Regions from separate parts of the Agromyces chromiiresistens genome, predicted to be linked through region 2. Evidence: riboswitches for the same ligand, from Rfam matches in the RefSeq annotation. Region 2 holds a riboswitch; the other holds the start of a gene.
The links. Region 2 has a riboswitch for thiamine pyrophosphate ahead of thiM (hydroxyethylthiazole kinase). Riboswitches for the same ligand answer to the same signal wherever they lie in the genome.

Region 1 (15,085 bases), on a different contig from region 2:
GTTGAAGAAGTCGAGGTTCTCGCCGGCCGAGAGCTCGGGCCGGAGGGTGGGCGGAGCGGCGGGATCGGTGGTCGCCGGCGCGGATGCCGACGGGTCGGCGGACTGGGACGACTGCGGAGTGGGCGGGCCGCCGAACAGCGTGCAACCCGCGAGCGACAACGTCGTCGTCGTCGCGGCGAGCGCGAGCATCACCGTCGTTCCGAACCGCCGTGCCATGCTTCCCCTCACCGCGGTGTCGACCGCCCGAGCCGAGTCTATTGGGTCGCTCGGGCCCGGACGGTCGAAGGCCGGTCAGTCGCTCACCGCCGCGGTGTACACAGCCCGCCCGGCATCGTCGGCCTCCAGTTCATCGTCGAGGTCATCGTCGAGGTCGTCGCCGACCACGGCGTCACCGTCGGCGAACGGTGCACCGTCGTCGAAGCCCGTCGAGCCCCCGCTCGCGAGTCCCGACCAGTCCGTGCCGCCGCCGAGCCCCGAGAGATCGGCCCGCTCCCCCTGCTCGCCGAGCCCGTCGGGCGAGGCGGCCTCGCCGATCGGGTCGTGCTCGGCGGGCTTCGCCTCCGACTGCATCCGGGCGTAGGTCGAGACGCACCAGGCCATGTCGTGCCCGATCGAGTCGGCGTCGATCTCGACCGACTTCCCGGACTTCGTGCCGGTCTCCCATGCCCGCACCCGCAGTCGTCCCTGCACGATGACGTGCTGGCCCTTGCGCACCGACAGGCTCGCGTTGCGGGCGAGCTGCCGGAAGGCCGAGACGGAGAACCAGTTGGTCTCGGCGTTCTCCCATGTGCCCTTCGCACGGTCGAAGTATCGCCGCGTCGACGCGAGACGGAACGTCGTGATGACGAGGCCGTCGCCCGTCACCTTCTGGATGGGATCGGTGCCGACGATGCCGGTCACCGTGATGCTGTCGGTCATTTGCACTCCTCGTTCGGACGCCGTCGCGAGTCGACGGCTCGTGGTCCCGGAGCGGCCTCGTGCCGGACACCGCCCCGGAACCACGTGGACCCACGATCGCGCCGACATCGAGTCATCCGCCGGGGTTCTCGCCGAATGTGGGTTCTCCACGCTGATCGGCACTTGTCGAGGAGGAGTCGCGACCGCGCGATGTCGGAGGCTCGGGATACCGTCGCATCGACCACCTGCAGGGCCGGCTGCGCGATCCAGAAGGAGCCTCATGACGACCATCGCCGCCCGCCTGCGCGAGTCGTTCCCCGTCGCCGTTCCCGGCCTCGTCATCGTGCCCGCCGCACCCGATCTGTGGAGGGTCGCGCGCCCGGGTGGTGCCGTACTCGGCCACGTCGAACGCCGCGGCGACGGCGACGGCGACGGCGTTCGGTTCGCCGCTCGCCGCTACGTTCCCGGAGGTCGCCCGCCAGTTCAACTGGGAGAATTCTGGTCGGCCGAGGCGGCCATCGAGCTCTTCCGGTGAGCACGTCCCGATCCCGGCCACGCCGTCGGCACGCGGCCGCACCGCGCGCCGGCCGCAGTAGCCTACGGCCATGCAGTGGTGGAACGACTTCATCTCCTGGCTGACCTCGAGCTCGTCGCAGTCGGCGGTCTTCGCCGCCGGCGTGCTGTTCGTCGCGGTGCTCGCGTCCGGCCTCCTCGCGGCGTGGATCTCGACCGCCGCCGTCCGACGCGTCGTCGCGCAGCGCGACAGAGAAGCGAGGGTCGCGGCGATCGCCGCCCTCGTCGACGCGGCCACCGAGGCCTCCGTCTGGAACTCGCTCACCCCGCACGAGCAGGTGCTGGCCGACCGTACCGTCGGCCAGGCCGACATCGTGGTCCGACTCCTGCCGATCCGCGGCTCGGACGTCGCGGCGAACTGGGCGGCGCACCAGCTGCACGAGCTCAAGCGCGCCTCGGCGACGTTCGGCTATCAGCTCGACCCCGCCGTCGTGGAGTTCCGCGACCGACTCCTCGAGTGGCAGCGTCACCCGGGCCGCACTCGTCGGCAGTTCCAGAACGACCTGGATCGCTGGCGAACGCAGCGCCAGGAGCCCGATCAGGGCATGATCGACGCGCAGGACACCTGGGTCGCCGAGCAGCACCACGATCGGTATCGCGACGTCGCCGGGACGGCCGACGCCTCGACCGCGCCCACCCAGACCTTCGCGTCCGAGTCCGCAGCGCCGGCGACCGCCGCGCTGCCCGAGACCGAACCGCAGCGCTGAGCCGACGCGCCGGTCAGCGCCACCATTCGTCGAACATCGACGCCGGGACGGTGCGCTTGTGGCGCGTCTGCAAGTACCGCGCCTCGATCCGATCGGCGATCTCGTCGTCGATCGCCTCGCCCTCGAGGTACGCGTCGAGATCCTCGTAGCGGAGCCCCAGGTTCGCCTCGTCGGCCTGTCCGGGGTCACCGTCCAGGAGGTCGGCGGTCGGCACCTTGAGATACAACCGCTCGGGCGCCCCGAGTTCCTCGAGCAACGCACGGCCCTGCCGCTTGGTCAGGCCCGTGAGCGGCACCAGGTCGACTCCGCCGTCGCCGAACTTCGTGAAGAAGCCCGTGACCGCCTCCGCGGCGTGATCGGTGCCGACGACCAGCAGACCGCCCTCACCCGCGAGCGCGTACTGCGCGACCATTCGCATGCGAGCCTTCACGTTGCCCTTGCCGAAATCGCTGAGCGCACGAGCGGTCGCGGTCGCGAACTCGGACGCGATCCCGTCGACGCCGTCCTTGATGTCGAAGACGACGGTCTCCTGCGGGGCGATGAACCTCAGCGCGAGTTGCGCGTCGTCCTCGTCGCGCTGGACGCCGTACGGCAGGCGCACCGCGATGAACCGCGCGTCGACGCCCTCGTCGACGAGTTCGGCCACCGCCATCCTGCAGAGCCGGCCGGCGAGCGTCGAGTCCTGCCCGCCGCTGATGCCGAGCACGTATCCACGCGCGTGCGACGCGGTCAGGTACTCCTTCAGGAAGTCGACGCGACGACGCACCTCTGCGGCGGGGTCGATCCGCGGGCTGACGTTGAGCTCGGCGATGATTCGCGCCTGGAGATCTCGCATGCCCCGACGATACCGCCGTCATGTTTCGGCGAGGAAACGCGCGCGCTCCACTAGCATCGCGGCAGGAGACTCGCCCGCTCAGGAGGTCACGTGGAGTACTCGATCAGCACGATGGTGCTCGTGCCGGCGATCGCGGTCGCCGCACCGCTCATCGTCCGCGGACTCGGGCGATGGGTCGCGATTCCGCTCGTCGTGTTCGAGATCGTGCTCGGGCTGATCGTCGGCCCGTCGGTGCTCGGCTGGGTCGTGCCCGAGGAATTCATGGGCATGCTCGCGGAGTTCGGCCTCGCGACGCTGTTCTTCCTCGCCGGCAACGAGATCGACTTCAGGGCGGTTCGCGGGCGCCCGCTCAGTCGCGCGGCGATCGGGTGGATCATCTCGCTCGCGGCGGGCATCAGCATCGCGGTGCTGTTCGCCCCCGACCTTCCCGCCGCCGGGTTCATCGGCATCGCGCTGACCTCCACGGCGCTGGGAACGCTCATGCCCGTTCTCCGCGATTCGGGCGACCTGACCACGCCGTTCGGCCTCTCGGTCCTCGCGATCGGCGCGGTCGGCGAGTTCGGACCGCTCCTCGCGATCTCGCTGTTCCTCAGCGGGCGCTCGCCGCTCATCGCCGCGGTCGTGCTGGTCGTGTTCGCCGTCGTCGCCGGCATCGCGATCTGGCTCGCGGCGAAGGGGTACGGCAAGCGCATGCATGCCATGATCACGTCGACGCTCCACACGAGCGGGCAGTTCGCGGTGCGACTCGTCATCTTCATCCTGCTCGCGCTCGTCGCGCTCAGCATCGTGCTCGATCTCGACATGCTGCTCGGCGCATTCACGGCGGGCGTGCTCTACCGGCTGCTGCTGAACGGGGCTCCGGAACGCGACGCCGAAGCGATCGAGTCGAAACTCGAGGCGGTCGGCTACGGCTTCCTGGTGCCCGTGTTCTTCATCAACACCGGCATCACCTTCGACCTCGAGGCCCTCTTCGCCGACGGCAGGACGACGGCCATGCTGCCGATCTTCCTCCTCCTGATGCTCGTCGTACGCGGCATTCCCTCGATGCTCGCGGCACCGGCCGGATCGAGCCGGCGCGACCTCGCCGCGACCGCGTTGTTCGGTGCCACGGGGCTTCCGATCATCGTCGCGGTCACGGCGATCGGCGTCGATGCCGGCGACCTCTCGAGCGGCACGGCCGCCGCGCTCGTCGGCGCCGGCATGCTCTCGGTGCTGCTGTTCCCGCTCATCGCCCTCCTGGTCCGGCGTCGCGGCGGCGCGTCGCGCGATCGCGCCGTGACCGACGACGTGCACGTGCCGACCGAGGGCTGATCGCCCTCGGCGGGTATGCTTGCCACGACCGCCCCCGTAGCTCAGCGGATAGAGCAGGAGCCTTCTAATCTCTTGGTCGCAGGTTCAATTCCTGCCGGGGGCACCGACGACGCGGATGCCGCGTCGAACGACGCTGTCGGCGCCTCCGGTTAGACTCGCCGCATGGCTTCTTCGAGCGACAGACTGGTCTGGATCGACTGCGAGATGACCGGACTCGACCTCGAAGTCGATGAGCTGGTCGAGATCGCCGTCGTCATCACCGACTACGACCTCCGCCCCGTCGACGGTGGGCTCAGCATCGTCATCAAGCCCGACGCGAGCGCACTCGAGTCGATGGGCGAGTTCGTGCGGCAGATGCACACCACCTCGGGGCTCATCGAGGAGATCCCCAACGGCGTCTCCGTCGCAGAGGCCGAGTACCAGGTGCTCGAGTACGTGCTGAAGCACGTGCCCGACGAGCAGAAGGCGCCGCTCGCCGGCAACTCGATCGGCACCGATCGCGCATTCCTCACGAAGTACATGCCCCGACTCGATGCGCACCTGCACTACCGCAACGTCGACGTCTCGTCGATCAAGGAGCTGGCCAAGCGCTGGTTCCCGCGCGCGTACTTCAACTCCCCCGCGAAGAACGGCGGTCACCGCGCTCTGGCCGACATCCTCGAGTCGATCCGCGAGCTGCACTACTACCGCCGCGCCGTCTTCGTCGCCGACCCGGGCCCGGCCAGTCACGAACTGCAGGCGCTCGCCGCCGAAGTGGTGGCCGAGTTCGAGCAGGGCTCCAACGTGTAGTAGGCTCTATCCGTTGTCCTGATCGCCCCGGCGGTCGACACATGGTGGGTATAGCTCAGTTGGTAGAGCGCCTGGTTGTGGTCCAGGAGGTCGCGGGTTCAAGCCCCGTTACTCACCCCAAGCGGTGTGCGAAGCGCGGGTCCGGAAACGGCCCGCGCTTCGTGTATCAGCCCTCTGGACGGACGGATGGGAGAGGCCGTGGAACTCGATGCCGAAGCGTTCGAAGCCCTCGTCGTCGATGAGCTCGACCAACTGCCCGACGACATGATCGACGGGCTCGAGAACGTCGTCTTCGTCGTCGAGGACCGCCCGGAGGACGGCTCGCTCGACCTGCTCGGCCTCTACGACGGCTGGGCGCTGACCGAGCGCGACCGCTACGGATTCGGCGAGATGCCCGACCGGATCATCCTCTACCGCGAACCTCTGCTTGCGATCTGCGACGACGAAGACGAGCTCCGTGAGGAGATCCACGTCACCCTCGTGCACGAGATCGCCCACTTCTACGGCATCGACGACGACCGCTTGCACGAACTGGGCTGGGCGTGAGCTCGGCCGAGATACCCTGAACGTCATGAGTCTGTCGCCCGGCCGCATCGTCGGCATCGCCATCGGCGCCGTCGCGATCCTCGCGGTCGGCGTCTACGGCCCCGCCATGCTGCTCGGTCCCCTGCCGGAGGCGGAGGTCCACGTCAGCGCGGCGGGCGAGGGCGCCGCCGGCAAGCCCGAGCCGATCGTGCTGCCCGAGAGCGGAGCGAGTGCCGTCGCGCTCGTCGACGAGGACGGCAGCGCCTCGATGCTCGCGACCGCCGGCGAGACCGGTGTGGTCCCCATCGGCGGCGCCGCGAAGCTCGTGACCGTGCTGGCGACCCTCGACTCGCTGCCGTTGCCCGACGACGGACCCGGCCCCGCGATCAAGATCGGCCCCGCCGACTACACCGACTACCTCGATCACTCGAAGGCCGGCAACCGCACGCTGCAGGTCTCGCCCGGAGATAGCTGGTCGGAACGCGACGTCGTTCGAGCGGTGCTCTTCGCCTCGAGCAACAACCACGCCGACACGCTCGCCCGATGGGCGTTCGGCAGTGTCGACGGATACGTCGACGAAGCGAACGCGTGGCTCGAGGCACAGGGCTTCGAGTCGACGCGAGTGGCCGATGCGACGGGCCTCTCGGCCGACAACGTCGGTACGGCTGAAGAGCTCGCGCGGCTCGCCGCAATGACGCTCGCGAACCCGCAGCTCGCGGCCCTCGTCGCCGATCCCGAGCGCAGCGACCCGACCTCGCGCAACGTCCCCGACGTCATCGACCACCTCGGCGACGAGGGCGTTCGGGCACTCTCGCGCAGTTACACCGACGAAGCAGGCGTTTGCTTCATCTTCACGGCCACCGTTCCCGGGGCCGACGACGAGCCGCAGCGCATCGTGGGAGCGATGACGACCATGCCGGACTACGAGACGCTCGACCCTGCCGTGGTCGAGGCGTTCACGTCGGTCGCGGCATCCGCGGCGCCCGTCACCGTCATCGCCGAGGGCGCCCGCTACGGCACGGTCGAGACCGCATGGGGCGATGAAGCCGACCTCATCGCCCGCACCGAGCGGACCGACGCCGCCTGGGGCAGCGACCCGGGCGAGGCATCCGTCGCCGTCGAACCGTTCACGACGGCGCGTGCCGGGCGCGCGGTCGGTACCGTGACCGTGCCGACCGCGAACGGCGACATCGGCAGTGAACTCGAGCTCTCCGCCGACATCGACGACCCGGGGCCGCTCTGGCGGCTCGCGAACCCGTTCGTGCTGATCGACGCGTTCGTCAACGGCCGATCGGGCTGAGCGAGCGCGTCATCCGCCGTCGACGGCGACGCCGGCCGGTTCAGTCGTTCTCGTCGTCGGACTCCACCGGATCGGAGTCGTCGGCGTCGAAGCTGAAGCGAACGCGCAGCTGGCCGCCCATCTCGCGCTCGTCGACGGCGTTGTACCAGAACAGCGACTCCAGCCCGTCGACCGCGGCGACCATGCCGACGCGCTTCTCGGGCTTGCCCCCGACGAGGGCGCGATGGTCGAACTCGCCCTCGAGCGGTCCGTCGATGAACTCTGCGACGTACTGGGCGCCGACCGAATCTGCACTCATAGCACTACCGTAGCCCCCGGGCTCCGCACTCGGGCAGTTCGACGACCAGGTCGGCCGAACCCAGTGGGTCGGTACGGTGCACGTATCGGCGCCACTCGGTCTCCCAGAGGTCCCAGAACGGGTCGAAACCCCCCGCATCGCGCTCGAGCGCACGGCGCTTCCGCGTCGCCTGCGCCGCTCGCACCCACACCCTGACCACCCCGGTGCGACCCGCTGTCGCCTCGAAGGCACCGCAGCCCTCGACGATGAGCGGCCGACCCGGGAGGACGGTGACGGAGGCCGCCGGCCGATTCCGCGCCCAGTCCCACCCGCGCCATCCGCCCGGCACGCCGCGCGCGAGCGGGGCGAGCAGAGTTCGTTCGAGCGATCCGGAGGCGGTCGCGAGCCCCCGCCAGCCGGGATAGATCGCATCGAGCCGGACGAGTCGGGGGGACGCCCCCGCACGCCACGACAGCGCGAGCGCATCGGCGAGCGTCGACTTGCCGGCACCGCTCGGGCCGTCGATCGCGATGAGCGGCCACGCCGCGCTCGCCTGACGCCGCCGTGCCGCGACCAGTACCCTGGCGACGGCCGCCGCCTCGCTCACGACCACACCGGATGGAAGGTGCCCACCGCGATCGCGGCGCCGATGGCCGCCACCGCGATGGCGAACGCGATCGCGATCAGTACCCAGTCGCTCCAGCCGATCGTCGACGCCCTGGCCCAGGTGCGCGGGCGATCGCTCCCGAACCCTCGAGCCTCCATCGCGGTCGCGAGCTTCGACCCCCGGCGGATCGCGAGCACGAGCAGGGCGAACGCCATGGTCGCGAACCGCCGCAGCACGCCCGTGTCGCCGATCCCTCTCGCGCGACGGCTGAGCGCCATCGCGTGCCAGTCCTCGATGAAGAGCCCGACGAGCCGGGCGCCCGCGAGTGCGCCGAGCACGAAGCGACTCGGGAGTCGCCACACCTGCGCGAGACCATCGGCGAGCTCGGTCGGATCGACCCGCATGAAGAGCAGCACCGCCGGCAGGCCGACCGCGAGCACTCGAACGGTCACCGCGATCGCGAGCTCGATCGAGCCGTCGGTGATGCGCGCGAGCCAGAAGCTCCAGTACTCCTCCCCCGACGGACGGCCGTACAGGAGCATGCTGATGCCGGCGATCGGCGCGGCGATGAGGATCGGCCAGGCCCGTCGGACGAGCATCCGGGGGCGCACGCCCGCGGCCATGAAGAGCACGAGCTCGATGACGAGTGCGGTCGCGGCGCTCACCCAGTCGACGGTGAGCAGCAGCGGGGCGGTGAGCAGCATCGCCGCGGCGAGCTTCGTCACGGGGTTGACTCGATCGATGAACCGGAGTCGGGGAGCGTCGACGGCTCCGGAGGCGACGGCACTCATGCGAACGCCCGGGTGTTCGTCGGCTCCAGGCGGATGCCGCGGTCGCCCAGGGCTGCGATGTACGCGGCGTCGTGGGTGACCGACAACAGCGTGAGGCCCTCGTCGACGAGTTCGCGCAGCAGCGCGGTCAGCTCGAGCCAAGTGATCCGGTCCTGGCCGAACGTCGGTTCGTCGAGGACGAGCACCGAGGGCCGGGCCGCAAGGACGGCAGCGACGGACAACCGGCGCTTCTCGCCGCCCGACAGGGTGAACGGATTCGCCAAGGCGATGCGGTCGAGCCGCAGGCGCGCCAACAGGTCTTCGACGCGAGCGGCCGTCTCGCGGTCGCCGAGCCGGAGCGCCCGCGGCGCCACCTCGAGCTCGGCGCGCACGCTGGACGTGACGAACTGGTGCTCGGGCTCCTGGAACACGGTTCCGATGCGCGTCAGCAGGTCGCGGGAGCGCCAGCCGATCGGGTCGCCTCGAAGCCCTGCCGACAACGACGCGGATGCCTCGACCCGACCGTCGAGCGGGCGCAGGAGGCCGCCCAGGGTCAGGGCGAGGGTCGACTTGCCGGCACCGTTCGGGCCGGTCAGCACCGTGCTGGTGCCACGCGGAAGCTCGACGTCGAGTCCGCGCTGGACGATGTCGCGCGGACGACGGCCGACCGCGAGTCCGTTCGCGGTGAGCAACGGCTCGGTCGGCTCGTCCACGGCGACTCGACGGCGAGGGGCCGTGGGGCCGTGGCCGCCGGGAACCCATACGCCCGCGGCGAGGAGCGCCGCGCGTTGACGCGAGAGCACGACGTCGGGGGGCCCGTCGGCCATGAGACGCCCGTCGAGCCCGAGAACGACGACGCGGTCGACGAGATCGGCCCACACCTCGACGCGGTGCTCGACGACGACGAGTGTCGAGCCATGCCGATCGAGTACCCGCTCGACCGCCGCCCTGACCTCTCGGACCCCGTCGGGGTCGAGATTCGCGGTGGGCTCGTCGAGCAGCAGCAGCCCCGGGCGCATCGCGAGGGCGCCCGCGAGGGCGAGCCGTTGCTTCTGCCCGCCCGACAGCGCCGAGCTCGGATGGTCGATCGCCACGTCGAGACCCACCTCGTCGAGCGATTCGCGCACCCGACGCCAGATCTCGTCGCGAGGGACACCGAGGTTCTCGCATCCGAACGCGACGTCGTCGCCCACCCGTGCGAGGATCACCTGCGAGTCGGGATCCTGCAGCACGAGCCCCGAACGCCCCCGCACCCGCGCCGGCTCGGCTCCGTCGACCAGGAGCTCGCCGACGGCCTCGCCCTCGTCGTCACCGCCGTGCACACCGGCCATGGCGTGCAGCAGGGTCGACTTGCCGGCGCCGCTCGGCCCGAGCAGGAGCACCCGCTCGCCCGGCTCGATGCGGAGGTCGATCCCCTCGAGCGCGGGGCGGAGCCGGGAGGCGTGACGCCAACCCCAGCCGCGCACGTCCACGGCGGCCGGGGTCGGCGAAGATGCGGTGTTCGCCACGTCAGACCCGTCGGGTCGCTTCCTGTCCCGCCGCGAACCGGCTGAGCGCGCCCGTCGCGGCGAGCGCGCGAACGAGCAGCCACCCGAGCACTCCGGCGAGCACCGCGCCCGAGATGACGACCGTGCAGAAGTAGAGCGTCAGGAACTCGGCCGACTTCTGCAGGTTTCCCGAGGTGAACAGCTCGAGCGTCCACGCGCCGGCGCCCGCGGCCGCACCGGCGAGGATCGCCTGGAGGAGCCCGAAGCGACGGTAGAGGAAGATCGCGAAGACGAGCTCGGCGCCGATGCCCTGCGCGAGACCCGACCAGATGGTCTCGACGCCCCACTGGTTGCCGACGATCGCGGAGACCATGGCCGCGATGAGCTCGACGAAGAGGGCGGCGCCGGGCTTGCGGATGATGAGGCCGCCGAGCACACCGCCGATGAGCCAGATGCCGACGGCGATGCCGCCGAGTCCCGGGGTCACTGCGTCGGCAGCCACGAACCAGGCGTAGCCGATGTTGTTCCAGAACAGGAACAGCAGCCCCGTCGCCACGGCGACGACCGAGGCGACGACGATGTCGACGACACGCCAGCGGAGATTGCGCGCCGGCGCGGCACCGGTCGTGGAGGTGGTGGGGGTTGGTGCGGATGCGTGCACTGTCGTGCCCTTTCGTTCGGTGGAAAGAGGCACGGGATATTGAGATCGATTGCCCTCCCTGCGCTGGCATGACCCAGATCAGGTTCGACGGTCGAAGGTTGAGAACCTTCCTCTCAGCCCGGCTCACCGGACTCCCGTGTTCATCGACGAGTATACGCAGGCCACGACCGCATGACGCCGCGCGACGGACGAGCGGCGCGGTCGCCCGTCGAACCGCGCCCCGCCTTCAGGACCGCATCAGTGCTTGAGCGCGCGGATGACGGCGCGGAGCGCCTTGCCCGTCACCCAGATGAGCGGGGTCGCGACGAGGAGGAGACCGATGAGGTTCGGTTCGAAGCGGACGTCGCCGCCACGGCCGACGTATGCGCCGAGCGGAATGGAGAGCCCACCGCCACCGCCGCCGCCGGCCTGGTCGCCGCCGGAGTCGCTGCCGCTGCCCGCCCCGAACCCGTAGTACCCGAGCGCGACGGGGACGACCTTGGTGCCGTCGAGATCGACGGGTTCGCCGTACGAGGTCTTCACGCCCACGCCGGCGACGGTCTCTGCGAGTTCGAGCACGAGATCAGCCATGACCGCCACGCTACCCGCCGAACTGCGTTCGATCCACCCCCGCCCGGCCTTCGGCCGCCTCGGCGGCGTCCGCCGCGTCGCGCGATGCGCCCGCTGCGTCGAGGGGCCGACGTCGCATGGACTCGACGCGCGCCGCGGCTTCGCCGGGTCGGACGAGCGCGGCCGGTCGCACCGCACCGCGTCCGAACCGGGCCGTCACCTCGTCGACGGCCCGCTCGGCCCCGCGCCACTCCTCATCGGGGTCCCAGAGGGCGGCCCCGCCGCCGGAGGGACGCAGCTGCTCGGCGCGCACCCCGATCAGGCGAATCCGGGCGCCGTCGCCGACGAGCTCGCCGAGCGCGGCCGACGCCTCGTCGTAGATGCGGCGGGCGACGTCGGTCGGCTCACCGAGCGTGCGCGAACGGGTGACGGTGCGGAAGTCGCCGTAGCGCAGCTTCAGCACGACCGTGCGCCCCACGACGCCCGCACGGCGCAGCCGGACCGCGACGTCGTCCGAGAGTCGCAGCAGCTCGCGGCGGATCTGCGTCGGATCGGTGAGGTCGTGGCCGAAGGTGACCTCATGTCCGATGCTCTTCTCCGAACGGGCGGTCTCGACGTCGCGCGGGTCGATGCCGTTGGCGAGCCTCGTCAGACGTGACGCGAGCGCCGGCCCGACGGCGCGCTGGAGGGCATCGGCCGGCATCTCCGCCACGTCGCCGACCGTGCGGAGTCCGAGCCGCGTCAGCGACTCCTCGGTGACGCGCCCGACACCCCAGAGCGCCGACACCGGGAGCGGATGCAGGAATGCGAGGGTCTCGGCGGCGGGCACGACGAGCATGCCATCGGGCTTCGCACGACTCGACGCCACCTTCGCCACGTACTTCGTCGCGGCGACGCCGATGGAGCAGGTGAGGCCGGTCTCGGAGCGGACGCGTTCACGAATCGCCCACGCGATCTCCGCCGGGCTGCCGTGGAGCCGACGAGCACCGGACACGTCGAGGAAGGCCTCGTCGATCGAGAGGGGTTCGACGAGCGGTGTGACCTCCTCGAAGATCTTCATGACCTGCTTCGAGTAGCGCGAGTAGCTCGCGTAGTCGCCCCGGAGCACGATCGCGTTCGGGCAGCGCTGCAACGCCACCGACATCGGCATCGCCGAGTTGACGCCGTACCGGCGGGCCTCGTAGCTCGCTGCCGAGACCACGCCGCGGCCGGCGGTGCCGCCCACGAGCACGGGCTTGCCACGGAGCTCGGGGCGGCGCAGGAGTTCGACCGAGACGAAGAACGCGTCCATGTCGACGTGCAGGATCGGGGTGGCCGAATCGTCGACCGGTCCAGTCGTGACCTGGCGCGACGAGCCGTCCTGCTTGCTCATGTTGCGACTCTATCCCGGTCCGCCGACGTCGCCCGGCCGACCGGAGTCATGCCGGACGGCGGCGAGCCCGACGCACGACGAAGACGGCGCCGGGCCTCAGAACCCGAAGTCGCCGCCGCCGCCGCCGAAGTCTCCCCCGCCGAAGTCGCCGCCGAATCCGCCGAAGTCGCCACCGGTGTCACCCCCGGCTTCGACCGAGCCGGCATCCGCACCGGCATCGGCGCCCCCGGCGTCGAACGATGCGGGGTCGGGCAGGATCGCATCGGCGATCGCCGTGCCGACGACGACACCCGCGATCGAGCCGAGGAGCGAGCCGCCGAACATCTGGCCGAACGACGGTCCGGGTCGCCCCGCACCCTGCGGGCCGCCCTGCGCGCCGGCGTTCGAGAACGCGCGCTCCATGCTCCCCGGCGCCCGCAGCTCCTGGCGGGTGGCGGCCCGGGCGAGGGCGCTCGGGTCGTCGGAGACGAGCCGCTCCCCTGCCGGCGCCTGGTCGGCGAGGGCCCGGTAGACCTGCTGGCGCTGCTCGGGCGTCAGCTTCGCGAACGCCTCCGCGTGCACCTGCTCGATCGCCTCCGGCGGTGCGGTGCGCAGCAGGTAGCGGTAGCGCTCGATCGCGAGCTCGTCGGGCGTGAGCCCGCGCCCGGGCGCGGGCGGCACCGGCCGTTGCGGCTCCGGGGCGCCGAAGAGTCGATCGAAGAATCCCATGGTGTCCTCGCCAATCGTGAAGGTGTCATCGAATTCTCGCGGGCCTCGCCTTGAAACGGCTGAGAGCCGGGTCCGAGGCGTCTCCGCCTCGGACCCGGCTCTCAGCATCGGCCTCGGCTATGCTCCGCCCGAGCCGGCTCGCTCCAGCACGAGCTCGCGAACGCGAGCCGCGTCGGCCTTGCCCTGCATCGCCTTCATGACCGCGCCGATCACGGCGCCGGCGGCCTGAACCTTGCCGTCACGGATCTTCTCGAGCACATCGGGCTGCGACGCCAGCGCCTGGTCGATCGCCGCGATCAGTGCACCGTCGTCGGACACGACGGCGAGCCCTCTCGCGTCGACGATCTCCTGCGGCGAGCCCTCACCGGCGACGACGCCCTCGAGCACCTGCCGCGCAAGGCGGTCGGTGAGGGTGCCCGCGTCGACGAGCGCCGCGAGCTGGGCGACCTGCTCGGGCGTCGCGAGCCCCGAGGCATCCGTCTCGCTCGCGTTCGCGAGCCGGGTGAGCTCGCCCGTCCACCACTTGCGTGCAGCGGCGGGCGTCGCACCCTCCGCGATCGTCGCGGCGACCTCGTTCAGGAGACCGCCGTTCACCACGTCCTGGAACTCGAGGTCGGTGAAGCCCCATTCGCCCTTCAGTCGGCGGCGGCGGGCGGCCGGCGGCTCGGGCAGGGCTGCACGCAGCGACTCGATGAGCTCGGTCGTCGGCACCACGGGCACCAGGTCGGGCTCGGGGAAGTAGCGGTAGTCGTCGGCGTCGGACTTCGGACGGCCGGGGCTCGTGGTGCCCGTGTCCTCATGCCAGTGCCGCGTCTCCTGCGTGATCGTGCCGCCCTTCGCGAGGATCGCGGCCTGGCGCTGGATCTCGTAGCGCACCGCCCGCTCGATCGAGCGGAACGAGTTCACGTTCTTCGTCTCGGTGCGGATGCCGAGCTGCTCGGCACCGCGCGGGCGCAGCGACACGTTCGCGTCGCAACGGAGGTTGCCGCGCTCCATGCGCGCCTCGGAGATGCCGAGCGAGAGCGCCATGTCGCGAATCGTCGAGACGTACGCCCTCGCGAGCTCGGGCGCATCGGCCTCGGCGCCGAAGATCGGCTTCGTGACGATCTCCACGAGCGGCACGCCGGCACGGTTGTAGTCGACGAGCGAGTACTCCGCACCCTGGATGCGGCCCGTCGCACCGCCCACATGCGTGAGCTTGCCCGCGTCCTCCTCCATGTGCGCCCGCTCGATCGGCACCTGGAAGGTGCGCCCGTCGGCGAGCTCCACCTCGACCGATCCCTCGAACGCGATCGGCTCGTCGTACTGGGAGATCTGGTAGTTCTTCGCGAGGTCGGGGTAGAAGTAGTTCTTGCGCGCGAAGCGGCTCGACGCGGCGATCGAGCAGCCGAGCGCGAGGCCGAGCGAGATCGACTTCTCGACGGCGTCGCCGTTCACGACCGGGAGCGACCCCGGCAGGCCGAGGCACACGGGCGAGACGAGCGTGTTGGGCTCGGCACCGTGGTACTTCTCGTTGGCCGGGTTCGGCGCGGGCGAGAACATCTTCGTCTCGGTGTTGAGCTCGACGTGCACCTCGAGGCCGATCACCGGCTCGAAGAGCTCGAGGGCCTTCTCGTAGTCCATCAGTTCGACGCGCGCCATCAGAGTGCGCCCTCCTCGGTCGCGGTGAGCTCGTGGGTCGTGAGGTCGGGCGCCTTCGCGAGGATCGGCCCGCCCC
Region 2 (15,085 bases):
GGCGTTCGCGATGTTCGGCACGTCGACCGTGAGCGGCACGGACTCTGCGAACGTCGAGAGCACCGGGCTCGTCGCGAGGAACTCGCCGGCGATCTCATCGACGTCGCCGCGGATCGGGAACTGCCCGGTGGTCTCGAGCAGTGCCAGGTCGTTGTCGGCATCCATCGAGAACTTCGCGAAGTCCCACGCGGTCTGCTTGTTCTCGCAGGAGGTGTACAGGCCGACGTTCTTCGAGTCGCCGAAGGTGTAGGTGTCGGCCGCCGGCGTGCCGTCGGCGGTCGGCAGCGGCACGATGCCGTAGTCCACCTTGCCGTCGAACGCTCCGGCACCCCACGGGCCGGCGATGCCGAGAGCTGCGACGCCGTCCGCGAACGGACCGGCCCACGCGTCCCCGCTGTACGGCTCCGCCGAGGAGTAGCCCTCGGCGTAGAGGGTCTTCCAGAACTCGAGCGTCTCGAGCCCCTCCTCGCTCGCGAACGATGCCTTGCCATCGGTGACCAGCTGGGTGCCGCCCGAGTTGGCGAGGAAGAACGGGTAGAAGTCGAACAGCGCGTTCGTGTAGTCGCTGGAGGCCGGCGGATACAGGACGAAGTCGGCCGCGCCGCTCTTCTTGATCGCCTCCGCGGCGGCCAGGACGTCGTCGTAGGTCGCGAGATCGGGGTTCTCGGGGTCGAGTCCGGCCGCCTCGAAGACGTCCTTGTTGTAGTAGAGCATGAACGGGTTCGCCTTCCACGGCACCTGGTAGAGGTCGCCGTCGGGAGAGCGGAATCCGTCGGCAGCCTCGCCCGACCGCTCGGTGATGAAGGACTCGCCGTCCTCGAAGGTCTGAGAGATGTTCACCAGGCCGCCCTGCTTCTGGAAGGCGGGCACGGCGGCGGGCGCCGTGTTGTAGACCAGGCAGGGCGTGTTGCCGGCGGTGATCGCGGCTCCGATGGCGTCCTCCGAGGACTTGCCGGAGGGAATGGCCTCGGCCGTCACCTGCTCGTCGGGGTGATCGGCGTTCCATGCGTCGACCACCGCCTCCGCCCACGCGATCTCCTGTTCGTTCGTCGAGTACCAGATGCTGATCGGGCCGGATGTCAGTTCGGTGCTGTCGGGCGCGCCCGACGACGCGCATGCCGCGAGCGGCACGGCGAGGGCCGCCAGGGCAACGGTGGCTGCTAAACGCTTCATTGCGAGGAACTCCTTCGTCTGGAAGGCGCTCGCGCGCTCTTCCTGCTGTGCTGGGGCCCTTCCCCTGCCACTCGCCCACACGTGCGCGAGGTGCTCGCATCCTCCGGGTAAGGGATTGAACACGGATAGTAAACCGGTTTTGGTCGGCAAAGTCAACCGGTCTCATTTCCTGGATCATCTCGCCGCCAAGTTGTGCGAATTCATGGCGGATAACGGTGACTTTGGGCGCTACCACTCCAGCTAAACTCACCTAAACTCTCGTTCTGAGGCCGAACGAGGCGCCTCGCTGCCGCCCATCGTCGAGGCATTCGACCGGTCACGGCCTCCACCGGAAGATCACAACTGGGTCACTTGTCCCACTCGGCTATTGACCCGCTCGTGTCGAGCACCGAGGATGGCTGCACCCGAACCCACGACACGATGGAGTGCCATGCGCGCGTTGCGCCGTCCGATCGTCGCCGTCGCCGCGACATCCCTGCTGCTGGTCGTTCAGGCCGTGATCGACCCGACCGGCCTGCTCGCCCTCGTCGGCTGGCCCGGCGGCACGCCGCGGTTCGACCTGTGGTGGCCCGTCGCCCGCTACGTCGTGTTCGTGCCGGTCATGCTCGCCGTCGTCTGGTGGGCGGCGGTGCGCGCGGGCGACCGCTTCTGGACGCTGACCGCGGGCGTCGTGCTCGCGGCACTGCTCGCGCAGTTCGCGGCGTGCCTGGCGATGACCGGGGATGTCGCGCTGTCGGCGTGGGCCGGCGGCTTCGTGACCGCGAAGGCGGTGCCCACGGCGCTGATCGTGGCGGGGGTCGTGCGCGTCGTCGAGCGGGTGGTGGCGCGGCGCCGTGGCCTCGATACGGCGCTTCGCGCCCCATCGGCCGACGCGTTGACGGTCTGGCCTGCGGCGATCGCGGCCGGCGCCGTGGCACCGCTGCTCGCGGGCTCCTGGTGGACGGGGGCGACGTACGCGCCCGGCATCCCGACGCCGAGGCCCGACGACGGCCCGATCGCGATGATCGTCGCCGTGCTGCTGCTCATCGGTGCGGCGTGGCTCGGCATCCGGTGGATGCGCCGACGCGTGCCCGGGTTCCTCGGCACCTGGCTCGGCGCGCTCGTCGCGGGCGGCGTCTTCGGCCTCGCGCAGTCGATCGTCGGCCTCGTCGTCGACGACGGGTTCCGCGGCGACCTCTGGCCGCTCATGGCGGCCTACATCCACGTCGCCGACGGGGTCGCCTTCGCCGCCTGCACCGGCTGGATCGCGGCCGTCGTCGCACTCGTCGCCGACCGCGTCATGGCGCGGCGAGCGGCATGCAGCGCGGCAGACCCGACGGCGGGCGAACTGAACGAGCGACGAGATGCCTCGCCGGCACGCATCGCCGCGGGCGTCGGCATCGGCGTGGCCGTCGTCGCCGTGACCGCGGTCACCGCCTCGCTGCTCGCCCCGGCGGCGCCCGCGGTCGCGACCGTCGCGAACGAGGCATCCGTGCCCGCCGGGTTCCTGCGCGTCGAAGACGGGCGCTTCACCGACGGCGAAGGCCACCAGGTGCTGCTGCGCGGCGTCAACGTCAACCAGCTCGTCGACTTCTACCAGGCGCGCCCCGAGGTGCCCGCGACCCGCGAGCTCACCGAGCAGGACTTCGCCGACATGGCGACGTACGGGTTCAACGTCGTGCGGCTCGGCCTCTCGTGGTCGGCACTCGAGCCGACGCGCGGCGAGCTCGACCCCGACTACCTCGCGACCGTGAAGCAGGCGGTCGCGTGGGGCGAGAAGCACGGCATCCGCACCGTGCTCGACATGCACCAGGACGGCTGGTCGAACCTGCCGACCGCCGAGGGCACCGTGTGCCGGCCCGGCACCGACCCGATGTGGGGCTACGACGGCGCACCAGAGTGGGCGACCCACTGGGACGGCGCCCCGCGCTGCTCGTTCACGGGCCGCGACATCTCGCCCGCGGGCGACCGGGCGTTCGAGCACTTCTGGTTCGACACCGACGGCATCCAGACGGCGCTCGCCCGCACGTGGGGCGAGCTCGCCGGCGAGTTCGCCGACGAGAAGGCCGTCGCGGGCTTCGACCTGCTCAACGAGCCCGGCTTCGGCGAGACCGCGCCCGTCACGACCTCGAAGAAGAACGGCGAATACTCGGCGAAGGCGATCGCGGCGATCCGGGAGGCGGGCGCGCCGCAGATCGTCTTCGTCGAGCCCAGCATCCTGTGGTCGGGGCTCGGCTTCGACTCGGGTCCCGCGCGCGGCTTCACCGACGACCTCAACGTCGCGTTCTCGCCGCACCTCTACGCCGAGTCGATCACCATGGATGCCTCGCTCGGACTCCCCACGATCGTCAGCACCGAGCGCCAGTTCGAGCTCGGCCAGCGCGTGGCCGACGAGCTCGGCATGCCGATGTGGTCGGGCGAGTACGGGTACTGGGGCGACGACGAGTCGACCGCGGCGCACCTCTCGCGATACGCCGCCGAAGAGGACGCGCGCATGCTCGGCAGCGCCTACTGGGTGTGGAAGCAGGCGTGCGGCGACCCCCAGAACGGCATCCAGGAGCTCGGCAACGGGCTGCTCTCCGAGGTCTGCGCGACGGGCGAGGAGGCGCCCCGCAAGGAGCACCTGCTGGGCATCCTGTCGCGCGCCTACCCGCAGCAAGCCCCTGGCGTGCTCACGAGCCTTCGCGCCGGAGTCACGGGCACGCCGGATGCCGCGGCGACGATGTCGCTCACCGGCGAGGCCCCCTCGGCGACGTGCGGGCTCCAGGTCTGGATCCCCGGGTCGGCTGAGCCGGCCGTCGAGTCGAGCGGCCTCGGCGACGTCGCCGTCGACGAGGTGCCCGGCGGCTGGCTGCTCACCGGTTGCGCCGAGGGCGCGTACGCGCTCGACGTGAAGCCGGCCGAGTAGCGACGTAGGGTGGTGCGGTGCCCGAGATCGCCCACGTCGACCCGCTGAGCCCCGCGGCCGTCGCGATCCTGCGCCGCTACTACGACGACATCATCACGCGCTACTACGGCCGGGCCGCGACCGCCGCCGAGATCGACGAGCAGCTCGCCGGCGATCCCGACGACGACCTGCGCGGCGACCTCGGTTCGTTCTTCATCGCAACGGGCGACGAGGGATGCCTCGGCTGCGCCGGTGTGCGCTGGGTCGACGCCGACACGGCCGAACTGACCCGGGTGTTCGTCGCCCCCGCGGCGCGCGGCCTGGGACTGGCCGCGACGCTCGTCGGCGCTGTCGAGACCGAGGCCCGTCGCACCGGGCGGCGCACCGTGCGGCTCGACACGCGTTCCGACCTCGTCGAAGCCCGTGCCCTCTACGCGAAGCTCGGCTACGCCGAGGTCGAGCCCTTCAACGACAGCCCTTACGCCGACCACTGGTTCGCGAAGGACCTCCGGGTCGCGCGATGACTCCGTCGAGCTGACGCCGGCGGCCACCGTCCGCATTCGTCAGAGACATCCGCTGCCGAAGGGTTCTACGCCCCGAGCATCTCCCGCGCGTGGCGGTACTTCTCGGCGAGGCGCTGCTGCGTCTCGAAGTCGAGCTTGCGCACTCGCCAGGCGGCCGAGTTGTCGTCGACGTCGGCGATCTTCACGCTGCGTGCGATCGCGTGACGGCGGATGCGCCCGTAGTACTCGGCCTCGGGCACCTCGGGGGTGCGGGTCAGCAGCACGACGACCTCGACGACCTCGGGCAGCACGCCCGCCTCGAGCAGCTCACGCGCCGTCAGGCCGGTGTCTTCGAGCACGTCGTGCAGCCAGGCGGCCGAGGTCGCGACGGGCTCGGCGATCGGATCGAAACGCTCGGCGACCCGACCGGGGTGGTCGATGTACGCCGCCCCGACCTTGTCGGTCTGACCTCGGTGCGCCACGAACGCGATGCCCTTCGCGAGCGCCACCTGCGCAGCCGCGGCGACGACCGCGTCGGCGTCGGGCAGCGGCTCCACGGCCCAGATGGGCGTCACGGGTGCTCCGGCGCCAGCCGGCTCGAAAGCGTTCGTCGTTCCCGTCACCATTCGGTCGGTCTCCTCGTTCACATCGGTTCGTTCGGTCTGGTCGGTCTGAGCGGGCCACGCGCCGGCAGGCTGCGGCATCGGGTCGGCGATCGGCGGCGCGACGTCGGCAGGCTGCGGCATCGGGTCGGCGATCGGCGGCGCGACGTCGGCGGGTTGCTCGATGGGCGCGGCCGCCGCGGGCGCCGGTGCGAGCCACCAGGGCGTGCCGGCGACCGGAGCCGCGGCGGGCTCCGGGTCGGGTTCGGCGTCGAACGGCCATTCGACCTCGGGCGCGACGCGCAGCGGTTCGGGCTCTGCCGGGGCGGATGCCTCGCGCATCTCATGGTCGTCGAGCTCCGCGTCGACCGGAGCGACGGGCAGGAGGCTCGCGAGCAGCGGCTCGGGTTCGAGGAGCGGTTCAGGGGCAGGTTCGGCGACCGGTTCCTCGATCGTCGGAGCCGGTCGGGCCTCGACCGCCGGCGCGGGATCGAACAGGGAGTCGAAGCCGAACTCGAACTCGGGCTCGAGCTCGAGCTCGGGCTCGGACACCGCGGGCGCCGGTGCAGCGGATGCCGGTGCAGCGGGCGCCGGCGCAGCGGGCTCCGGTTGCGGCGCGAGCTCCACCTGCGACTCGGAGGCCGCGGGCTGGATCTCCTCGATCACGGCGACCGGCTCGGGGCCGGCGATCGGCGCCGCGCCCGAGGCATCCGGCTCTGCGTTCTCGACGGCGGGCGCCTCGAGCTCGACCTCGGCGAGCGGGTCGCGGCCGCGCACGGTGCGCACGAAGCCGAGTTCGGCCTCGAGCTCGGCCATCTCGCGGGCGTCGAGCTCGAGCAGCGAACGAGCGTCACCGAGGCTGCGATGCACGAAGTAGTCCTCGTCGACCTCCACGAGCCGGGCGCCGTCGCTCGTCGTGAAGTAGCGCCGCCGGGCGCCGTCGGTCACCGCGACGATCACCTCGACGAAATCGCCGCTCGGTACCTCGCAGCAGAGGTAGTAGCGCTGCTGCTCGGGTGAGGCGGCGGTGGCCGCACCCGTCGTGACGATCGGCACGGCGCGCGCCGAGGAGGGGGAGGCCGGCGCCGGGGCAGCCGCGGGCGAGGTCGGCGCCGTCGGGGTCGACTCGACAGGCTGCGGCGTCGGCGGCGTCTGGCGGGGTTGCGCCGGCGCGGGCGGAGCCCATCCGCTCGCCGCGGGCGTCGGCAGGCGACGGGGGCGCAGCGTTCCACCGAGCTCGGCACTGCGTCGTGCCGCGCGCGAGGTGAGATCGTTCGCCGACGCACCGTCGCCCGGTGCAGACGGCTCGTCGGCGTGGATCGTCATCGTGGCTCCTGGGGGTGGGCGCCGGGGTGGTGGGGCTGCGGCCGTGGGGAGCGGCACGCCTCTCCGATGGTAGGCGCTTCCCGCCCCGGATTCGAGAAACTTCGCGAGCGGGTCGGTTCTTCGTCGCGCTCGATCGCCACGAGTTCGGGATATGCCGGTTACGCGTCAGTCCTCCGGCTCCTGGAAGATCGTCACCTGCAGGCCCGCGGGCGCGTCGAGCCTCGAGTTGATCGAGCGCCAGGGAGTCTCGCGCGGGGTCGCGAGCAGGCCGGCGCCAGCGTCGACGAGCTCGTCGGTCACGGCGGCCGTGTCGGCGACCTCGAATGCGACCCGCAGGTGCGGACTGCGCACCCCGTCGGTCTCGACCCTGTCGATGTACTCGACCTGCGCGGGATTCGAGAGCTCGAGCGTCGCGCGGCCGGCGTCGAGGATCATCACGCGGGCCCCGCCCTCGGCCTCGTACGCCTCCTCCTCGGGCAGTCCGAGCACGTCGCGGTAGAACGCGACGGCGGCCTCCCAGTCGTCGGCCTCGACCACGAGGCGCAACTGGCGCACACGGCGCGGGGTCTCTTCGGCATCGGTCATGCGGGCAGCCTACGGCGGGGCGAGCGAGTTGAGGGTTCCGACAAGGGATTCGCAGAAGGCATCCGTTCATCGCACAATCGGAGACATGCGCATGACTCCCCGACGCCTCGCCATCGGCATGAGCCTGTGGGCCCCGAACCTGTTCAGCGGCATCCGCGTGAAGCGCATCTCCGACGACTGGACGAGCGCGACCGTGGAGCTGCACGTCAACCTCTTCACCCGCAACTACGTGAAGACCGCGTTCGGCGGGTCGATGTCGGCGATGACCGACCCCTACTACTTCATGCTCGTCATGCACCAGCTCGGTCGCGAGTACGTCGTGTGGGACACGCGCGGCGAGATCGAGTTCGTGAAGCCGGGCCGCGGCACCCTCACCGCGCATTTCGAGGTGCCGCGCGACAAGGCCGCCGAACTGCGCGAACGCGCCCGCGGCGGCGCGAAGGTGCTCGAGTGGTTCGAGACCGACATCACCGACCGGGCCGGCGAGGTCGTCGCGCGAGTGCGGCGCGAGGTGTACGTACGCGAGAAGCGACGGGTGACGGAGGGCCAAGCCGACTGAGCCGGCGGCGCGACCGACGCCCGTGACCTGCCGTGCACTCCGATTCACACGCGCGCGGGACTCGGGTTAGATGGAGACGTCGCGCGAAACGCCCGGACGCGGATCCGCGACGCGATGCCCATCGACGAAGACGAGGTATGCGGATGACGACACGGCGCCCCTACAGCGCACGCACAGCCCTCCTGGCGGCCTCGCCGCTCCTGCTCGCGGTCGCGCTCACCGCCTGCACGCCGACCGGGCCCGACTCCCCCGAGCCGACCAGCCCGGTCGTGCAGCTCGGTGCGCCCGGCGAATCGAACCGCACGCTCTCCCCCGACGAGGCGGCGAACCTCGGGTCGCCCGAGTTCTCCGAGGTCGACTCGGCGTTCATGCTCGCGATGATCCGCCACCACCAGCAGGCGATCGAGATGACCGATCTCGTCGACGATCGCACCGACGACCGCGACATCCGCCTGCTCGCCGAACGCATGTCGGTGAGTCAGCAGGACGAGAAGACCCAGATCACGACGTGGCTGCAGGAGCGATCGGTGCCCGTCAACGGCGACGGCAGCGGCCACGAGGCGCACGACGCCGAGTCGATGCCCGGCATGCTGAGCGACGACCAGTTCGCCGAGCTCGAGGCGGCGACGGGCGAGGAGTTCGACCTGCTGTTCCTCGAGTACATGATCCAGCACCACGAGGGCGCAGTGCAGATGGTCGACGACCTCTACGCCGACGGCGGCGGCCAGGAATCGGCGACCGACCAGTTCGCCCGTCACGTCGAATCGGACCAGGGCATCGAGATCGCCCGCATGCAGCAGATGCTCGCCGAGCGCACCGGCTGAGGCACGGGCGGCACCGACGAGACGGGGCCCGGCGGTCGTCGACCGCCGGGCCCCGTCGTGGGTGGGGAGGCGCGGCCTCCCCACACCGACTCATCGGAATGTCGCCGTCAGTGCCGTGAGCGCCTGCACCACGTCGGAGTCGGCCGGGAGGCCGGACTTGCGCGCGGCGTTGACGAGCTGCGCGACGACCGCGCGGTCGGCCGCCGAGCCGTCGGCGAGCTGCTCCGCCTCGGCGAGGTGCTCACGCACCTCGCCGAGCGCCTCGCCGCTCAGGCTGCCGTCGCGCTCGGCCTGATCGACGTACGCGCCGGCGACGGCGAAGCTCGGCGCGTGCACGGCGCCGGTCTGCAGCTGCGCGTTGAACTCGTCGAAGCGCACCTCGCCGGCGGCCTCGATCTCGTTCGCCGACAGGTCGTCGCTCGCGGTGAGCGCCATCGTGTCGAACCCGCGCGCGATCTCGCTGCCGAGCACGTTGCCGTTGTACCAGTACGTCGACCAGTAGCCGCCGAGGTTCAGGCCGGTCGTGCTCGGCGTGTTGATCGGACCGCGGTCGAGGAAGGCGATCTCCTTCGGGTTCGCGGTGTCGGTGAAGTCGATCACCGACAGGCCGCCCTGGTACCACGCCTGCACCATGATGTCGCGCCCCGGCACCGGGATGAGCGAACCGTTGTGCGCGACGCAGTTCTCCTGCGTGGTCTGCGGCACCGGCAGCTTGTAGTAGCTCGCGAACTGCAGCTTGCCGTCGACGATGTCGAAGAGCGCGTCGGCGCCCCACTCGGGCTGGTCGGTCGACCGGCACCGTGCCGCCGTGCCGCCGCCCCACTCATCGGTGAAGATGACCTTCGTGCCGTCGTTGTTGAACGTCGCCGAGTGCCAGTACGAGAAGTTCGGGTCGGCGACCGCATCGATCCGCACCGGGTCGGCCGGGTCGGAGATGTCGAGCAGGATGCCGTTGCCCTGGCACGCGCCGGCCGCGAGCCCGATCTCGGGGTAGGCGGTGATGTCGTGGCACGTGTTCGTGTTGGGGTTCGGCGAGTACCGGGTGCCCGACGGGTGCAGCGGCTGCGTCGGTCCGTTCTGCAGTCCGTTGAACGCGCCCGTCTCGGGGTCGGCGAAGATGCGCGGCTGGTTCACGATCGCCGCCGTCTCAGGCGCGGCGAGCGGCACCTTGATGACGTCGATGCGCCACTGCGTCGGGTTGCCCGTCGTGACCGGCTCGGTCGAAGCCGGCGCGTTCTCGCAGCCCGCGAGCTCGAGCGGCGAACGCACGCCCGAGGTGCCCGAGTTGTAGATGTAGACGTTCTCGGCATCGTTCGGGTCGCTGACGAGCGTGTGCGTGTGCGAACCGCGGCAGGTCTGCACGCCGGGCAGCTGCACCGGGTTGTCGATGTCGCTGATGTCGAAGATGCGCACGCCGCGGAACCGCTCGGGGTTCACCGAGCCCGGCGCCCCCTGGGTGCCGCAGTCGATGCGGCCGCGCGTCTCCTCGACCGACATGAACAGCAGGTCGCCGTACACCGAGACGTCGCCCTGGCCGCCCGGGCAGACGAACGACGAGCGCAGCGTCGGCTCGGCCGGGTCGGACACGTCGTAGACCTGGAAGCCGTTGAAGTTGCCCACGATGGCGTTGTCGCCCGAGAAGGCGAGGTCGGAGTTGACGAACCCGAAGTCCCCGGGCGGGGCGTTGAACGGGTCGACCCGTGGCGTGCTCGACAAAAGGTCGATGTTGCTCGTCGCGACCTCGGCGTCGAGGTAGCCGGCGGGCAGGTCGACCCTGGGGTCGTCTTCGGCGACCGCCGCGGTGGCGGTCATCAGTGAGGCGCCGAGCAGCAGGGCGCCGGCGGCGGCGAGTGCGCGGCGCCGCGCATTCGGGGGTCGTTGTTCGGATCTCATCGTCGTGCCCTCTTCTCTCGTTACGACAGAACCTGCGTTTCGACACAGCGATCGAGCCCTCCGATGGGCGGTCGCCCACAACCCCGTGGGCGCCCGCAGCCCCGGAAGGCCGACCATGCCCCCCAAACTAGCGACAAGCGCAGGGTCGGCGCAGCCGGTATTTCGGGGGACACGGGCGACACCGTCGGTGGGTCGCCGTACCGTCGGCCCATGGGCCAGGTGCAACCGTTCGAGATCCACGTCGACGATGAAGTGCTCGGCGACCTGCGGGCACGCCTCGCCCGCACCCGGCTCCGGGGCGACTCGCCGCGACGGCCGCCGGCGGGCATGAACCACGACTACCTGCGGCAGCTCATCGACACCTGGGCGGCATGGGACTGGCGAGCGCGCGAGGCGTGGCTCAACCGGCATCCGCAGTTCGTCGCCCGGGTCGGCGACGCCGACGTGCACTTCGTGCACCGGCGATCCGAGCGCACCGACGCACCCGTGCTGCTCGTGATGCACGGCTGGCCGCACACCTTCGCGCTGCAGCTCGACTTCGCCGACCTGCTGCCCGACTTCCACGTCGTCGTGCCGAGCCTGCCGGGGTTCGCCTTCTCATCGCCGTACGCCGACCGCCCGATGACCGAGCGGCGCCTCGCCGAGACGATGCACTCGCTCATGACCGACGTGCTCGGCTACGAGCGCTACGTCACCTACGGCGAGGACGTCACGGCCAACGTGAGCGACCTCATCGCCGCGAGCCATCCCGAGCACGTCGCCGCGATCGTCGCGACGCACGCGCACTTCCCGACCGGTGACGAACGGGAGGCGCTCACCGACCCGGCCGAGCGCGCGTTCTTCGCGGCGCTCGCCGAGCGCCACGGCACCGACGGCGCCTACGGGCACGTGCAGGCGACGCGTCCCGACACCCTCGCGGTCGCCCTCGACGACTCCCCCGCCGGCCTGCTCGCCTGGATCGCCGAGAAGCTCGTCGAGTGGAGCGACACCCCGCCCGGCGACCCCAGCGCCGTCGAGCGCCGCATCTCGCGCGACCGCATCCTCACCGAGGCGATGATCTACTGGGTCACCCGCTCGATCGCGTCGTCGTTCCGTCCGTACTACGAGGGCGCCGATCAGCCCGACCCGATTCCGCCGACCGGGGTGCCGGCGGCCGTCTTCATCCAGCGGCACGAGGCCGACTACCCCGAGACGCTCGCGCGACGGCACTACCTCGACCTGCGCGTCTTCGACCGGCTGCCAGAGGGCGGGCACTTCACCGTCGCCGAGGTGCCCGAGGCGATGGCGGCGCGGGTGCGGGAGTTCGTGGGGTCGCTGGGCTGAGGTGCGGCCCGCGCTTCCGGCGCATGGCGGCCCCGAACGTGAACGGAGCCCGATCAGAATGCGAGCCCCAGGTCGTCACGCGGAGTACCGCAGGTCGGGCGACGGGCTCCCCGGAACCGCGATGCCGACTCGCACTCGACCGCTGCGCTAGGCTCGCTCGCAGTGACACGGGGTGCCGCCCCGCCCGCGCCGAGGCGCGAGCACGAGCGGCTGAGATCACACCCGTCGAACCTGATCTAGTTCGGACTAGCGAAGGGATGTCGCCGATGAGCGCACGCCTGAACGACCCTGCCCAGCACGACGCGGATGCCTCGGAGGAGGTGGCGCTCGCCGCGGCGGCGCTGCTCGACCGGCTCCGCGAGACCGCCCCGCTCACGCACTGCATCACGAACAGCGTCGTGACGAACTTCACCGCCAACGCGCTGCTCGCGCTCGGCGCCGCCCCCGCGATGGTCGACATCACGGGCGAGGCCGGCATGTTCGCGAGCATCGCAGGCGGCCTGCTCGTGAACCTCGGCACTCCGACGCCCGAGCAGCGCGATGCCGCCCGCGAGGCCGTCGCCGCCGCCCGCGACGCGGGCACGCCGTGGGTGCTCGACCCGGTCGCGATCGGCGCCCTGCCCGTGCGCACGGCGCTCGCGCACGAGCTCACGGAGTTCCGGCCGACGGCGATCCGCGGCAACGCGAGCGAGATCCTCGCCCTTGCGGGTGACGGCGCGGGCGGGCGCGGCGTCGACGCCGCCGATACGACGGATGCCGCGGCCGACGCCGCCGCGCGACTCGCAGGCCGGTTCGGCTCGGTCGTCGCGGTGTCGGGCCCGGTCGACCTGATCACCGACGACCGGCGCACCGTGCGACTCGCGAACGGCGACGCCCTGCTCACGCGCATCACGGGCGGCGGCTGCGCCCTCGGCGCGGTGACCGCCGCCTTCCTCGCCGTCGGCGACGACGCCTTCGAGGCCACCGTCGCAGCGAACCTCGTCTACACGGTGGCGGCCGAGCTCGCCGCTGACGGCGCCGCCGGGCCGGGGTCGTTCGGACCCCGCTTCCTCGACGCGCTCGCGGCGGTCGATGCGGCCGAGCTGGGGGCGCGGGCGCGGGTCGTTCTCGATGCGGGGCGGGGCGCCGGCCTCGACGTCGACGTCGACGTCGACGAATCGCTCGCCGAGATCGCCGAGGTCGGGGCGTGAGCGCCCGCACGGCACTCGACCTCTCGCTCTACCTCGTCACCGATCCGGCGCTCTGCGGCGCGCGCGGCATCGTCGAGGTGGTCTCCGAGGCCGTGGCCGGCGGCGTGCGGGTCGTGCAACTGCGAGACAAGGGCGCCGAGGCGTCCTCGCTGCTCGCCCAGCTCGAGGCGCTCGCCGCCGCGATCGACGGGCGCGCCGCCCTGCTCGTCAACGACCGGCTCGACGTCGCACTGGCCGCACGCGCGAGCGGCCTGCCGGTCGACGGCGTGCATCTCGGGCAGGGCGACGCGACGGTCGTGGTCGCCCGCGAACGGCTCGGCGCCGAGGCGATCGTGGGGCTCACCGCGAACGGCGCCGCCCACCTCGACGCGGTCGACCGGCTGCCGCGCGGCACCGTCGACTACCTCGGGGTCGGGGTGATCCGGCCGACGTCGACGAAGCCCGACCATCCGCCGGCGCTCGGCGTCGACGGCTTCGCCCGGGTCGCCGCGGCGACCGAACTGCCGTGCGTGGCGATCGGCGGCGTCGGCCTCGCCGACGTCGTGCCGCTTCGCGAGGCGGGCGCGGCCGGTGTCGCCGTCGTCTCGGCGCTGTGCGCGGCCGACGACCCGCGGGCCGCGGCGCGCGAATTCGTGCTCGGATGGGCGTCGGCGCGATGACCGCACGCGTGCTCAGCATCGCCGGAAGCGACCCCTCGGGCGGTGCGGGCATCCAGGCCGATCTCAAGTCGATCGCCGCCGTCGGCGGCTACGGCATGGCCGCGATCACCGCCCTCACCGCGCAGAACACGCGCGGCGTCCGCGGGGTGCACGTGCCGCCCGCGAGCTTCCTCGCCGCGCAGCTCGACGCGATCGCCGACGACATCGTCATCGACGCGGTGAAGCTCGGCATGCTCGCGAACGCCGAGGTCATCCGCACGGTCGTCGCCTGGCTCGGGCGCACCCGCCCGCCGGTCGTCGTGCTCGACCCGGTGATGGTCGCGACGAGCGGCGACCGGCTGCTCGACGCCGACGCCGAGGCCGCGATGCGCGAGCTGCTGCCCCTCGCCGACCTCGTCACCCCGAACCTCGACGAGCTCGCCGTGCTCGCCCGGCGCGAAGTCGCGACGACCTGGGCCGCGGCGATCGCCCAGGCAGAGGGCGTCTCGGCCGAGTACGGGATCCGCGTGCTCGCGAAGGGCGGACACCTCGCGGGCGACCTCGCCCCCGACGCGCTCGTCGACGCCGCCTCCGCGACGATCGTCGAGTTCGGCGGCGAGCGCATCGCCACGAGTTCGACGCACGGCACCGGATGCTCGCTCTCGTCGGCGATCGCCGCACTCGCCGCCGAGCTCGGCGATTGGCCCTCCGCGATCGCCGAGGCCCGGCGCTGGCTGCGCGAGTCGCTGCGGCACGGCGACGCACTCGAGGTCGGCGACGGCCACGGGCCGATCAGCCACTTCGCGGGGCTCTGGTCGCGCGGCGGCACGCGCACCGCACCGACGCCGACCGAGGTCGAGGCCGAATGGTGGGAGGGCATCTCCGACGTGCGTCGTGCGATCGACGAGCTGCCGTTCATCCGCGGGCTCGCCGACGGCACGCTGCCGGTCGAGCCGTTCCGCGAGTACCTCGCGCAGGACGCGCTCTACCTGCGCGACTACGCACGCGCACTCGCGACGGCGGCGGCCCTCGCCCCGGATGCCGCTGCGCAAGCCTTCTGGGCGACGTCGTCGCACGGCTCGATCGTCGGGGAGCTCGAACTGCACGAGCGCTGGCTGGGCACCGGCGCCGCGACCGACGCGACCCGCCCCGGGCCCGCCACGACCGCGTACCTCGACCACCTGCTCGCGACGGCGGCGCGCGGCGACTACGCCGTGCTCGTCGCGGCCCTGCTTCCCTGCTTCTGGCTCTACACCGACCTCGGCGCCCGGCTCGCGGCCGGCGAGTTCGGGGAGCAGGCGCTCGCCCCGGAGCATCCGTATGCCTCATGGCTCGCGACGTACGGCGACCCCGCGTTCGCCGAGGCGACCCGCGAGGCGGTCGCGATCGTGACCGCCTCGGCGTCGCGCGAGACACCCGGGGTGCGCGAGCGCATGCTGCGGGCGTTCCGGGCTTCGGCCGTGCACGAGCTCGCGTTCTTCGCGGCGCCGCTCGGGGCGGAGGTCGCTCCGCTGGCGGGCTGAGGCGCGGCGGGCGCAGCTCGGGTCCTCGGCCGTCCGGGGTTCGAGGCGGGTCCTCTTCGTCGGCGCTCCTCGACCGACTC

Region 1: linked by a shared signal. The riboswitch ahead of PX701_RS15905 (ECF transporter S component) and the one ahead of thiM (hydroxyethylthiazole kinase) in region 2 are both predicted to bind thiamine pyrophosphate.

What each region holds. Positions count from the first base shown of each region.
Region 1 covers NZ_JARFNL010000006.1:140,849-155,933, reverse strand. The annotation lists gene PX701_RS15980 (DUF6993 domain-containing protein) at 1-216, opposite strand, end outside; gene PX701_RS15975 (single-stranded DNA-binding protein) at 292-918, opposite strand; gene PX701_RS15970 (hypothetical protein) at 1,178-1,432, shown strand; gene PX701_RS15965 (hypothetical protein) at 1,503-2,177, shown strand; gene nadE (ammonia-dependent NAD(+) synthetase) at 2,191-3,012, opposite strand; gene PX701_RS15955 (cation:proton antiporter) at 3,103-4,323, shown strand; tRNA gene PX701_RS15950 (tRNA-Arg) at 4,354-4,426, shown strand; gene orn (oligoribonuclease) at 4,486-5,112, shown strand; tRNA gene PX701_RS15940 (tRNA-His) at 5,157-5,232, shown strand; gene PX701_RS15935 (metallopeptidase family protein) at 5,311-5,658, shown strand; gene PX701_RS15930 (D-alanyl-D-alanine carboxypeptidase family protein) at 5,684-6,937, shown strand; gene PX701_RS15925 (hypothetical protein) at 6,978-7,235, opposite strand; gene PX701_RS15920 (nucleoside/nucleotide kinase family protein) at 7,240-7,821, opposite strand; gene PX701_RS15915 (energy-coupling factor transporter transmembrane component T family protein) at 7,818-8,612, opposite strand; gene PX701_RS15910 (ABC transporter ATP-binding protein) at 8,609-10,099, opposite strand; gene PX701_RS15905 (ECF transporter S component) at 10,101-10,739, opposite strand; TPP riboswitch at 10,778-10,887, opposite strand; gene PX701_RS15900 (hypothetical protein) at 10,977-11,309, opposite strand; gene PX701_RS15895 (DNA polymerase IV) at 11,320-12,660, opposite strand; gene PX701_RS15890 (hypothetical protein) at 12,757-13,368, opposite strand; gene gatB (Asp-tRNA(Asn)/Glu-tRNA(Gln) amidotransferase subunit GatB) at 13,486-15,009, opposite strand; gene gatA (Asp-tRNA(Asn)/Glu-tRNA(Gln) amidotransferase subunit GatA) at 15,009-15,085, opposite strand, start outside.
Region 2 covers NZ_JARFNL010000001.1:413,362-428,446, reverse strand. The annotation lists gene PX701_RS01880 (ABC transporter substrate-binding protein) at 1-1,173, opposite strand, end outside; gene PX701_RS01875 (glycoside hydrolase family 5 protein) at 1,604-4,060, shown strand; gene PX701_RS01870 (GNAT family N-acetyltransferase) at 4,078-4,563, shown strand; gene PX701_RS01865 (hypothetical protein) at 4,629-6,470, opposite strand; gene PX701_RS01860 (VOC family protein) at 6,636-7,055, opposite strand; gene PX701_RS01855 (PaaI family thioesterase) at 7,147-7,614, shown strand; gene PX701_RS01850 (DUF305 domain-containing protein) at 7,758-8,438, shown strand; gene PX701_RS01845 (LVIVD repeat-containing protein) at 8,529-10,331, opposite strand; gene PX701_RS01840 (epoxide hydrolase family protein) at 10,542-11,654, shown strand; TPP riboswitch at 11,813-11,929, shown strand; gene thiM (hydroxyethylthiazole kinase) at 11,921-12,844, shown strand; gene thiE (thiamine phosphate synthase) at 12,841-13,503, shown strand; gene PX701_RS01830 (bifunctional hydroxymethylpyrimidine kinase/phosphomethylpyrimidine kinase) at 13,500-15,005, shown strand; gene PX701_RS01825 (winged helix-turn-helix transcriptional regulator) at 15,084-15,085, opposite strand, start outside.